One region of the Odoribacter sp. N54.MGS-14 genome, then DNA from elsewhere that is predicted to be linked to it. Evidence: riboswitches for the same ligand, from Rfam matches in the RefSeq annotation. Region 1 holds a riboswitch; each other region holds the start of a gene.
The links. Region 1 has a riboswitch for cobalamin ahead of WS42_RS03765 (acyl-CoA carboxylase subunit beta). Riboswitches for the same ligand answer to the same signal wherever they lie in the genome.
Positions count from the first base shown of each region.

Region 2: another riboswitch for cobalamin. It lies ahead of WS42_RS08455 (ABC transporter substrate-binding protein); the one in region 1 lies ahead of WS42_RS03765 (acyl-CoA carboxylase subunit beta).
Region 3: another riboswitch for cobalamin. It lies ahead of WS42_RS08530 (sirohydrochlorin cobaltochelatase); the one in region 1 lies ahead of WS42_RS03765 (acyl-CoA carboxylase subunit beta).
Region 4: another riboswitch for cobalamin. It lies ahead of WS42_RS00830 (anaerobic ribonucleoside triphosphate reductase); the one in region 1 lies ahead of WS42_RS03765 (acyl-CoA carboxylase subunit beta).

Region 1 covers NZ_LARL01000010.1:27,428-29,630, reverse strand. The annotation lists gene WS42_RS03765 (acyl-CoA carboxylase subunit beta) at 1-786, opposite strand, end outside; cobalamin riboswitch at 1,004-1,189, opposite strand; cobalamin riboswitch at 1,549-1,752, shown strand; gene WS42_RS03755 (4-hydroxyphenylacetate 3-hydroxylase family protein) at 2,030-2,203, shown strand, end outside.
Region 2 covers NZ_LARL01000035.1:80-2,282, forward strand. The annotation lists partial or broken gene WS42_RS08450 (DPP IV N-terminal domain-containing protein) at 1-875, opposite strand, end outside; cobalamin riboswitch at 1,026-1,216, shown strand; gene WS42_RS08455 (ABC transporter substrate-binding protein) at 1,240-2,203, shown strand, end outside.
Region 3 covers NZ_LARL01000035.1:20,109-22,311, reverse strand. The annotation lists gene WS42_RS08535 (TonB-dependent receptor) at 1-425, shown strand, start outside; cobalamin riboswitch at 681-875, shown strand; gene WS42_RS08530 (sirohydrochlorin cobaltochelatase) at 1,065-1,985, shown strand.
Region 4 covers NZ_LARL01000002.1:63,614-65,816, reverse strand. The annotation lists gene WS42_RS00840 (PepSY-like domain-containing protein) at 1-212, shown strand, start outside; gene WS42_RS00835 (C-GCAxxG-C-C family protein) at 277-756, shown strand; cobalamin riboswitch at 998-1,194, shown strand; gene WS42_RS00830 (anaerobic ribonucleoside triphosphate reductase) at 1,293-2,203, shown strand, end outside.

The DNA.
Region 1 (2,203 bases):
GTCCGCCGGATCGTCGGTGGCCAGATAGGGAGCATTCTCGATATTGTTGGAAGGAAGATAGGAAAGCAGCATTTTCACTCCCCGCAAAGTGTTCTCGTCATCGTTGAAAACAAAATCAGCGACTCCTGATTTGACAGCATGTACTGAAGCCCCTCCCAATTCTTCGGGAGAGATGGTCTCATTCAACACTTGTTTAACGACATTGGGGCCTGTAACAAACATATAACTGGTTGCGGCAGTCATAAAGATAAAGTCGGTGAGTGCCGGGGAATAAACGGCGCCGCCTGCTGCCGGACCCATGATCACCGATATTTGGGGAATGACCCCGGAGGCCAGTACATTACGGCGGAAAATACCGGCATATCCGGCCAGACTGGCCACTCCTTCCTGTATGCGCGCTCCTCCCGAATCGATCAGGCCTACAACAGGAGAACCTGTTTTCAGGGCCATATCCTGTACTTTTATAATTTTGGCAGCGTGTACAGAACCCAATGATCCTCCCTGAACATTGAAGTCCTGGGAATAGGCAAATACCTGTCTGCCGTTTATATTTCCAAATCCGGTAATAACTCCGTCTCCATAGGAACGTACTGTTTTACCGAAAGAGGTGGTGGCCGATGGAGAATAAGCATCGACTTCCTCGAAGGTGCCTTCATCAAAAAGAAATTCTATTCGTTCCCGGGCTGTCAGTTTGCCGCGGTTGTGTTGTTTTTCTTCATATGCTTCGCCGTATTGCCGGGCTAAGGCTTCCTGTCTCGCCAGGAATTTTTCAAACGATTTTCTCATGCTAAGTCAGTTTACATCTATTAATTGCTTTATTATTCTGGCAATCTCTTTTAAGATTCGTAAGTGTAGCCGATTGATAATTACTCGTTAATCATCGATTGTTACCGTTGAGCATGGCTTAAACTTAGCTTTCACAAAATAAAGAATACGCAGGGGTATATTTACCCGGACGGGTGTCGGTCTGATAAGGGCTGACTCTGGCTTTATTCCGCGAAAGCATTGTCAATTCGCTGAGGCAGGTATCCTGACTTTCACCGTTTTAGCCGTCCTTCCCGTCTTATGCTGACAGTGGACATGATTGGCCGAACTTTTATGGTGATTACAGTTGCGCGACAGTCCGTGATTTTCACACGGTTCCCTATTCTCCCCATCGTAATGAGGCACCTGAGCGATCTGATTCACATCTTGTAAAGAACTTCAATGGGACAAAAGTATAAAAAATCTTTTATCCGTTGAAATTTTAATAAAATCTTTCCCTTTTCCTTTGTTTTGTTGTTGATTATCAGTGAGTAAAAATTTGTAACTTCTTGTTTTTATAAGAGGCGGGTCTTTGTTGTCCGGATGATCGTCGATTATTTTTATGCATTCCGTTGTTTTTAATCGATTTTTTACTTCATCGGACGTTGAGAGAGGAGAAGGAAGTTCGGGTGAAGGAGGTGTTATTTTATGATTTTTTAGGAGAGGTTTGTTTCATTGCTGCAATTATTTTTCTCATTTTATTTAAAAATTAAAGAAAAAAAGTAGGAATATAAATTTATTTAGGTACATTTGCGTCGTCATGGTGACTCATCCTCACACGGAGGAATGAGTTGAATAGGGAATCCGGTGAGAATCCGGTACTGTACCCTCAGCTGTATGTTCTTTAAAAAGGGTTTTGCATTCTTATGGTCACTTTTTCCTCCGGGAGAAGGGAAGGCCGCAAAATCCGGAACAAGTCAGAAGACCTGCCTGACCTATAATTGCCAGTTGTTCTGGGGAATAAGGACAATGGGTATGTGCGTTGTTTTTCACAATTATTTTGGGAAAAGGGATACGGGTGTGTCCTGGAAAACACGAAGGCATAACCTCGTTTTGGGAGGATGTGTAAAGGATGCTTTTTTATTTTTTAAAAAGGCTGGCGCTATCGTTTCCGTAAAGGGAAAGACGTATGTTATATAGCATACGATAGTTGTCCTTTGTGTCTTTTGATTAGAGAAATAATTCTTTAAATATTGTATTGTTAATCAATAAAACGCCACTAATTATGATGACCAGAGCTGAGTACATTGAAAGCCTCCGCAGATTGAATCTGAAGGTTTATTTTATGGGTGAGCTGATCGAAAATCCTGTCGACCACCCGATGATTCGTCCTTCTATGAATTCTGTAGCCAAAACTTATGAATTGGCTGAAAAACCGGAATATCAGGATCTGATGACT
Region 2 (2,203 bases), on a different contig from region 1:
GATGCAACAATCCGAACCTCCTGATTGGGGTATTTATCAATATTCACAACAATATGTTGGCAGGTTTCCGGATAAAACAAATGCAGATCGTAGGTAAAAACATATTTTTCACCCGGCATAGGGAATTTATAAGTACGCAATTTAGGACGTGGTTCGGCCAGATTATCAACTACCCAGCAATTTTCAACCTTACGCCTGTCCTGACGTAAGCAGTAAAACACCTTAGAATTTCCAGCCCACACAATATTGGGAGTTGTATTTTTATCCGAATCGCTGTCCTTCTGATTACTATAGGAATAATACTTCTCTCCATCTGTGGTCAACTGTACCGGAACCGTATCCTGCCTGTTCAGCAGATACAGATTGTGCCGGTAAGCATATATACTGTAACTACTGTCAGGGGAAAACTTTAACCAATAAGGGGATGCCGGAGGATAAAAACGGCAGGCTTGTTCAGGGTCCAGTTTTTTCAGCTCCCGGGTTCTGATATTGTAATGAAAATCCAGTCCTCCCTTGGAAAAAGAAAAACAATACGGATCCCCCTCATCAAATTTCAGCCCTCCCAATCGGAAATCTTTGATATTAAATGATATCCCCGTAGCTTGGGTTAATTTACCGATCATATCTTCCATGTCAAACATTTCCAGTTTTTTTTTACGGACCGGATTGACCAGATAGTATTTAGCACCTCCGGGCGTAATATAATTATACCAAAACATATCTGTCCCGGATATCCAGGAAGGAAATACACTCAAAGAGTGATAATACTTCTTCAGATTTTCTTCCGAATACTTGTAACAATTTTTTAAATCTGCTTTCTGTGCATAAGAAAAAAAAGCACAACAGAAAAAAGCGAAAAAAAGGATCTTTTTCATCATGTTTACATTTTGCGTTCTACTTATTATCATATACACATACTTTCATAAAGGCCAATAAATAAAAGTACATGGTGACCAAAAGTAGTAATCTTTATTTATTCTTTTTATAATTTGGACAAAATTAACAGGATAAAGTGCCTAAAATACTATCTTTGTAGCAGCATCGGTATCCCCGCATGGGAATTTGGGAATTCGGTGAAAACCCGAAGCTGTCCCCGCAGCTGTAAAGTCATTACTGTCATTTTGCAGGTCTTTTCAATGATCCACTGAAACCTGGGCGTTTTGGGAAGGAGAAAAGATGACAAGCCAGAAAACCTGCCGATCATAGCTAATAAACAAATTTCTTTCGGAGGAAAAGAGCATGAAAAAGATTTATTTTTTATCACTGGTATTTACCATCGGTTTTTGTCTGGCCTTAGGTTCCTGTCGTTCAGGTAACCGCAAAAAACAAAACCCTGTCGCTACACAAACAGATCGTTCGAATATTCGTTATGCACAAGGCTTCTGGCTGGAACAACACGAAAATTACCGACTCCTTCATATCAAAGATCCTCAAAGCGAAACCGGTTCGGAATATACCTTCGCCCTAAGACAGCGAGGCACACATCCTGAGCTTCCCCCGCATATACCTGTACTCGATCTGCCGATCCGGGGCGTCATCTGTATGACTTCTTTACAACTCTCTAATTTTATCAAGCTCGGAGCAACTTCTCAAGTCGTGGGAATCAGCAGTACCCGCTTTTTGAATAATGCAACGATCAAACAACAGTTAGCCGAAGGGAAAACTCAGAAAATCGGTATCGAGGGTAATTTCGATGCGGAAATCATTATGAACCTCGCTCCCGACCTGATCCTCATCTCTCCCTTCAAACAAGGGGGCTACGACGCTATGAAAGAAGTAGATATTCCACTAGTCCCTCATTTGGGTTATAAAGAAACGACTCCATTGGGACAAGCCGAGTGGATTAAATTTGTCGGTCTTTTAATCGGAGAGGAAGAAAAGGCGAATAAAATATTCAATGAGATAGAACAAAAATACAATGATCTGAAAAGATTGACAGCCCGGGTCGAACACCGGCCAGTCGTACTCAGCGGTGAAATACACGGAGGAACATGGTATGCCGTAGGAGGACAAAGTTTTCTGGCACAAGTGTTCGAAGATGCCGGAGCCGATTATTTCCTGAAAGACGATCCCCGTTCAGGCGGCGTATATCTCGATTTCGAAACGGTATACAATCAAGCCGACCAGGCAGATTACTGGCGCATCCTGAATAGCTACCCGGGACAATATACCTACGAAACACTTTTAGCCCAGGACGAACGTT
Region 3 (2,203 bases), on a different contig from region 1:
AAGGGGTAAAAGCAGTATTGAATGTATATGCCGGAGCCGGTTTTTCGGTGGGGGGAAGTTATCATTTTATGGATACCGAAGATAAGACAACTCAGGAACCGATCGATAAAAGTGTGAAAAATGTCTGGACGGCCAATGCCCGCTGGGGACACCGCTGGGGATTATATCATCTGAATGTCAACCTTAACGGTCGTATTCAGGAAGGGCGCTACTCTAAGACCTATTATTACGATCCTGCTCCCGGTTTTTCACAATGGGATCTGAATACCCGGCATTCTTTTAACTTGAAATCGGTGGTATTGGAACCGGGGTTCGGGGTGGAAAATCTTTTCGACAAAGTCGACGACCGCCCCTGGAATAGTAATTACTCGACTTTGAATCCCGGTCGTTCGTTTTATGTCAGTTTGTCTGTAAGATTCAGTTAGTTTATAAGGTCGAAAATTATTCTTCCGGCTAGTTATATTTAAGAAGTCGAAATATCCTGCTTTATACTTAACGGTGCCCACAGTTAAAAACACTAGTGACAGTTTTAATTGAACGGGCACCGTTCCTTTTTTATAGGAATTGTTGTAGAAAGATAGAACTTAGACTTATCAGACAAACCCTTCGACCTGTAAAAAAGAATGAAAAAACGAATAACTTATTAGTACTGTTTTTATTAGTTATAAACTTTTTTATATATCTTTGCAACCGATTATGGTAATACAGTATTTTTCTTTGCTGTTTAAAAGGGAATCCGGTTGGAATCCGGAACAGTGCCCGCTACTGTGAACCCTGTGTGTAGAAAAGCGTCTTACACCACTGTCCGGATGTAAGGATGGGAAGGTTGCTTTTCTGGGGTAAGTCAGGAGACCTGCCATGATTGTATAGGTAATAAAGCTTTTCCGGGGTCAGAAAAGTTATTATTAATGTCTTAATTTAATCGTTTCATGAAAAAATGGTGTATGCTGGTAACGCTAGGGTTATTTGCCATCGGTTATGTGTCGGTACAAATAACAGGATCAGTCCGAACTAATTGCAGGATAAGAGGTATATTGGATCGTTGAAAATAAAATGATAATCATATGAAATATTTGTTTTTAGTAATAGCGTTGTTTATCGGGCCGGTGTGTATGGCCCATTCCGATGAAAATTTTATAAAATCGGATCTTTTCGGAAATTTAGGAGAGCGGGATAAGGCTGCCATCCTGATCATCCATTTCGGTACCACTCATGACGATACCCGGGTTTTGACAATCGATGCAATCAATGCAAAGATGAAAGAAGCTTTTCCAGGTATCGAAGTCCGGGAAGCCTGGACCTCCCGGATTATCCTGAAGAAATTGAAGGAAAGGGGAGTAGAACGCCTGAATCCGACCCAGGCACTCATTCAGCTGCATGAACAAGGTTATACGCATATTTTAATACAATCTACGAATATAATCGAAGGTACCGAGATGAAAGAATTGCGTCGCGAAGTGGAAGGGCTTTCGCTGAATTTTAAAGATATTCGTGTCGGAAATCCTTTGTTGTATGCTCCTGAGGATTATGCCGTGGTTGTGAAGGCAATTACAGAGGCCATGAATCAGGCTGATAGAGGTGGACAAAAATTATTGGTGGGCCATGGAACACCCGATCCTGCAACAGCTTCGTATGCTATGTTCGATTATATGCTGAAAGCGGAAGGACATCCGGAATATCATGTCGGAACTGTAGAAGGGTATCCGGAATACGAAGACGCTTTGCGGCTATTGAAAAACGGAAAATCCAAAACATTGACTTTGGCCCCCCTGATGTTTGTTGCCGGAGATCATGCTAAAAATGATATAGCAGGCGAATGGAAGGAAAATCTTGAAAAACAGGGTTATAAAGTGAATCTTTACCTGAAAGGGTTGGGAGAAAATCCAACTGTTCAGCAACTCTTCATCCAACATGCCCGGTTTGCTGCCGGACATAAAGCGGTGGATATGGCTACCAGGAAAAAGGGGTATATGCAGGGAAAATAAAAGGTCGATTCTTTTTGCGGAAACCCGCAAAAAGAATAATGGACAGATGTCAATGGACGATGGACAATTATTGGAAGCTTTGCTTCCATCAAAAGATAAAGAAGGGAAGAAGATGAGAATGTAACCATTGATAATCAATCCGATAGGATCTATTCCTTGGGTGTATTGTTTCATTGTCAATTAACCAGGTGCCCGCAGGGTCCCATGACTTTATAAAT
Region 4 (2,203 bases), on a different contig from region 1:
ATACAGAATGGCCGGTATTGTTTTCCGAAGTCCCTGCGGTGGTGAAAGAAGTCCTGAATAGTACCGCTTATGAAAACTATACCGTACGGAGCGTCGACTATCGGCAATTCCCTCAGGGAGATCGGTATCATTTTATTTTGACCCCTAAACAACAACCGGGACTCGATATGGCTTTGGATATAGATTTGCAAGGGAATATTATTACGCAATAGAAGAAATAGATTTCCTATTCTCACGGTCTTTCGTTACTTTTGCCGGACATTAAAAAATAGGATGATGGAAGACCGGATACAGCGTGCCGTCGAATTATTCCGGCAAGGCTACAATTGTTCACAGTCGGTATGTGCTGCTTTTGCAGACGAGTATGGTTATACTTTCGAACAGGCATTACGGATGTCGGCTTCGTTCGGTGGAGGGATCGGTCGGATGAGAATGACTTGCGGTGCTGCTTGCGGAATGTTTATATTGGCAGGCCTCGAAACAGGTTGTGTAGAGGGAAAAGATAGGGAAGGGAAAGAAGCGAATTATAGACTGGTACAACAATTGGCAGAGAAATTTGTGAAGCGTAACGGTTCGTTGATCTGCGGTGAATTGTTGGGGGTGACTCCCTCAAGAATCGGGTTCGATCCGGTGCCTGAAGCCCGGACACCCGAATATTATAAAAAACGTCCTTGTCTCAAAACAGTGGAAGAAGCAGCCCGAATTTGGGTGGAATATCTACAAAATGAAAAATCAAAAGTAAAAGACGAAGAATAAAATATCAATGCTGAAAAATATTAACTCGATTAATTTTTGGATTTTTATTTTGGAAAACTTTTAAATGTTTGATTGCTTGATGATTTGAATTTTGTTTTGTAGTTATATGTTGATTATCAATAGTTTGAATGTGCCGGATTCTAGATTAAAAGATTTGTATTGGAAAACTTTGATAATCTGTTACTTTGAAAAAATGTCAGAAAAGTTTCTGAAAATATTTTTCTCTTCGTAAAAAACTTTCTATTTTTGTCTTGATTTCGGTTCTTATCCTAGCGTAGGGATGAGATGAAAAGGGAATCGGGTGAGAATCCCGGACAGTCCCGCTGCTGTAAGCTCCGTAGAGCGGTTTAAACCCGAGAAGAACCACTGCCGTTATTGGCGGGAAGGTTGTTTAAACCGGGAGTAAGTCAGAAGACCTGCCGTAATTATTGTTTTCTGAGGCTTTCGAGGAAAGGCCGGAAAGAAGGATTCGCTTGTCTTTTTTTTGTCCTCTCCTTGCCTTATGAGTTATCGGTTTATGATTAAAAAGTAAAATAATGATTCAGACTGTATTGAAAAGAGATGGCCGTGTAGTTGGCTTTAATGAGGAGAAAATCGTTGCTGCAGTGAGAAGAGCGATGCTGCATACCGATAAAGGAGAAGATATGCAATTGGCACATGAAATTGCCGATCGTATCGCTTGCCGGGGACAGGAGCAGATGAGTGTCGAAGATATTCAAAACTGTGTGGAAATCGAATTGATGAAGAGCCGCCGTAAAGATGTGGCTCAATTATATATTGCTTACCGGAATCAGCGTAGTGTGGCCCGTAAAGCGAAAACCCGGGATATCTTTTTGGAAATCATAGAGACGAAATCGAATGAGGTGACCCGGGAAAATGCCAATATGAATGCGGATACGCCTGCCGGGATGATGATGAAATTTTCCAGTGAAACGACAAAGCCGTTTGTCGACGATTATTTGTTGGTAGAAGAAGTAAAAAATGCCGTTCGGCAAGGATATCTGCACATACACGATAAAGATTATTATCCGACCAAAAGTCTCACCTGCGTACAGCATCCCTTGGATAAGATCCTGAAAAACGGATTCTATGTCGGTCATGGTGAATCCCGTCCGGCAAAACGGATCGAGACGGCTAGCATCCTCGGTTGCATTTCGCTCGAGACGGCTCAGAATGAAATGCATGGCGGACAGGCGATTCCGGCTTTTGATTTTTATCTGGCACCTTATGTGCGGAATAGTTTTATCGAAGAGGTGAAAGTATTGGAAGAGATTACCGGTGAAGATTACAAACACCTGTACCATTTTCCCATCAAAGATTATGTCCGGATTGAGCTGGACGGTTTGAGCGGGGATGAGCGGGTTTTACAACATGCGATCAACCGGACGGTAAGTCGTGTACATCAGTCTATGGAGGCTTTTATCCATAATATGAATACCATTCATAG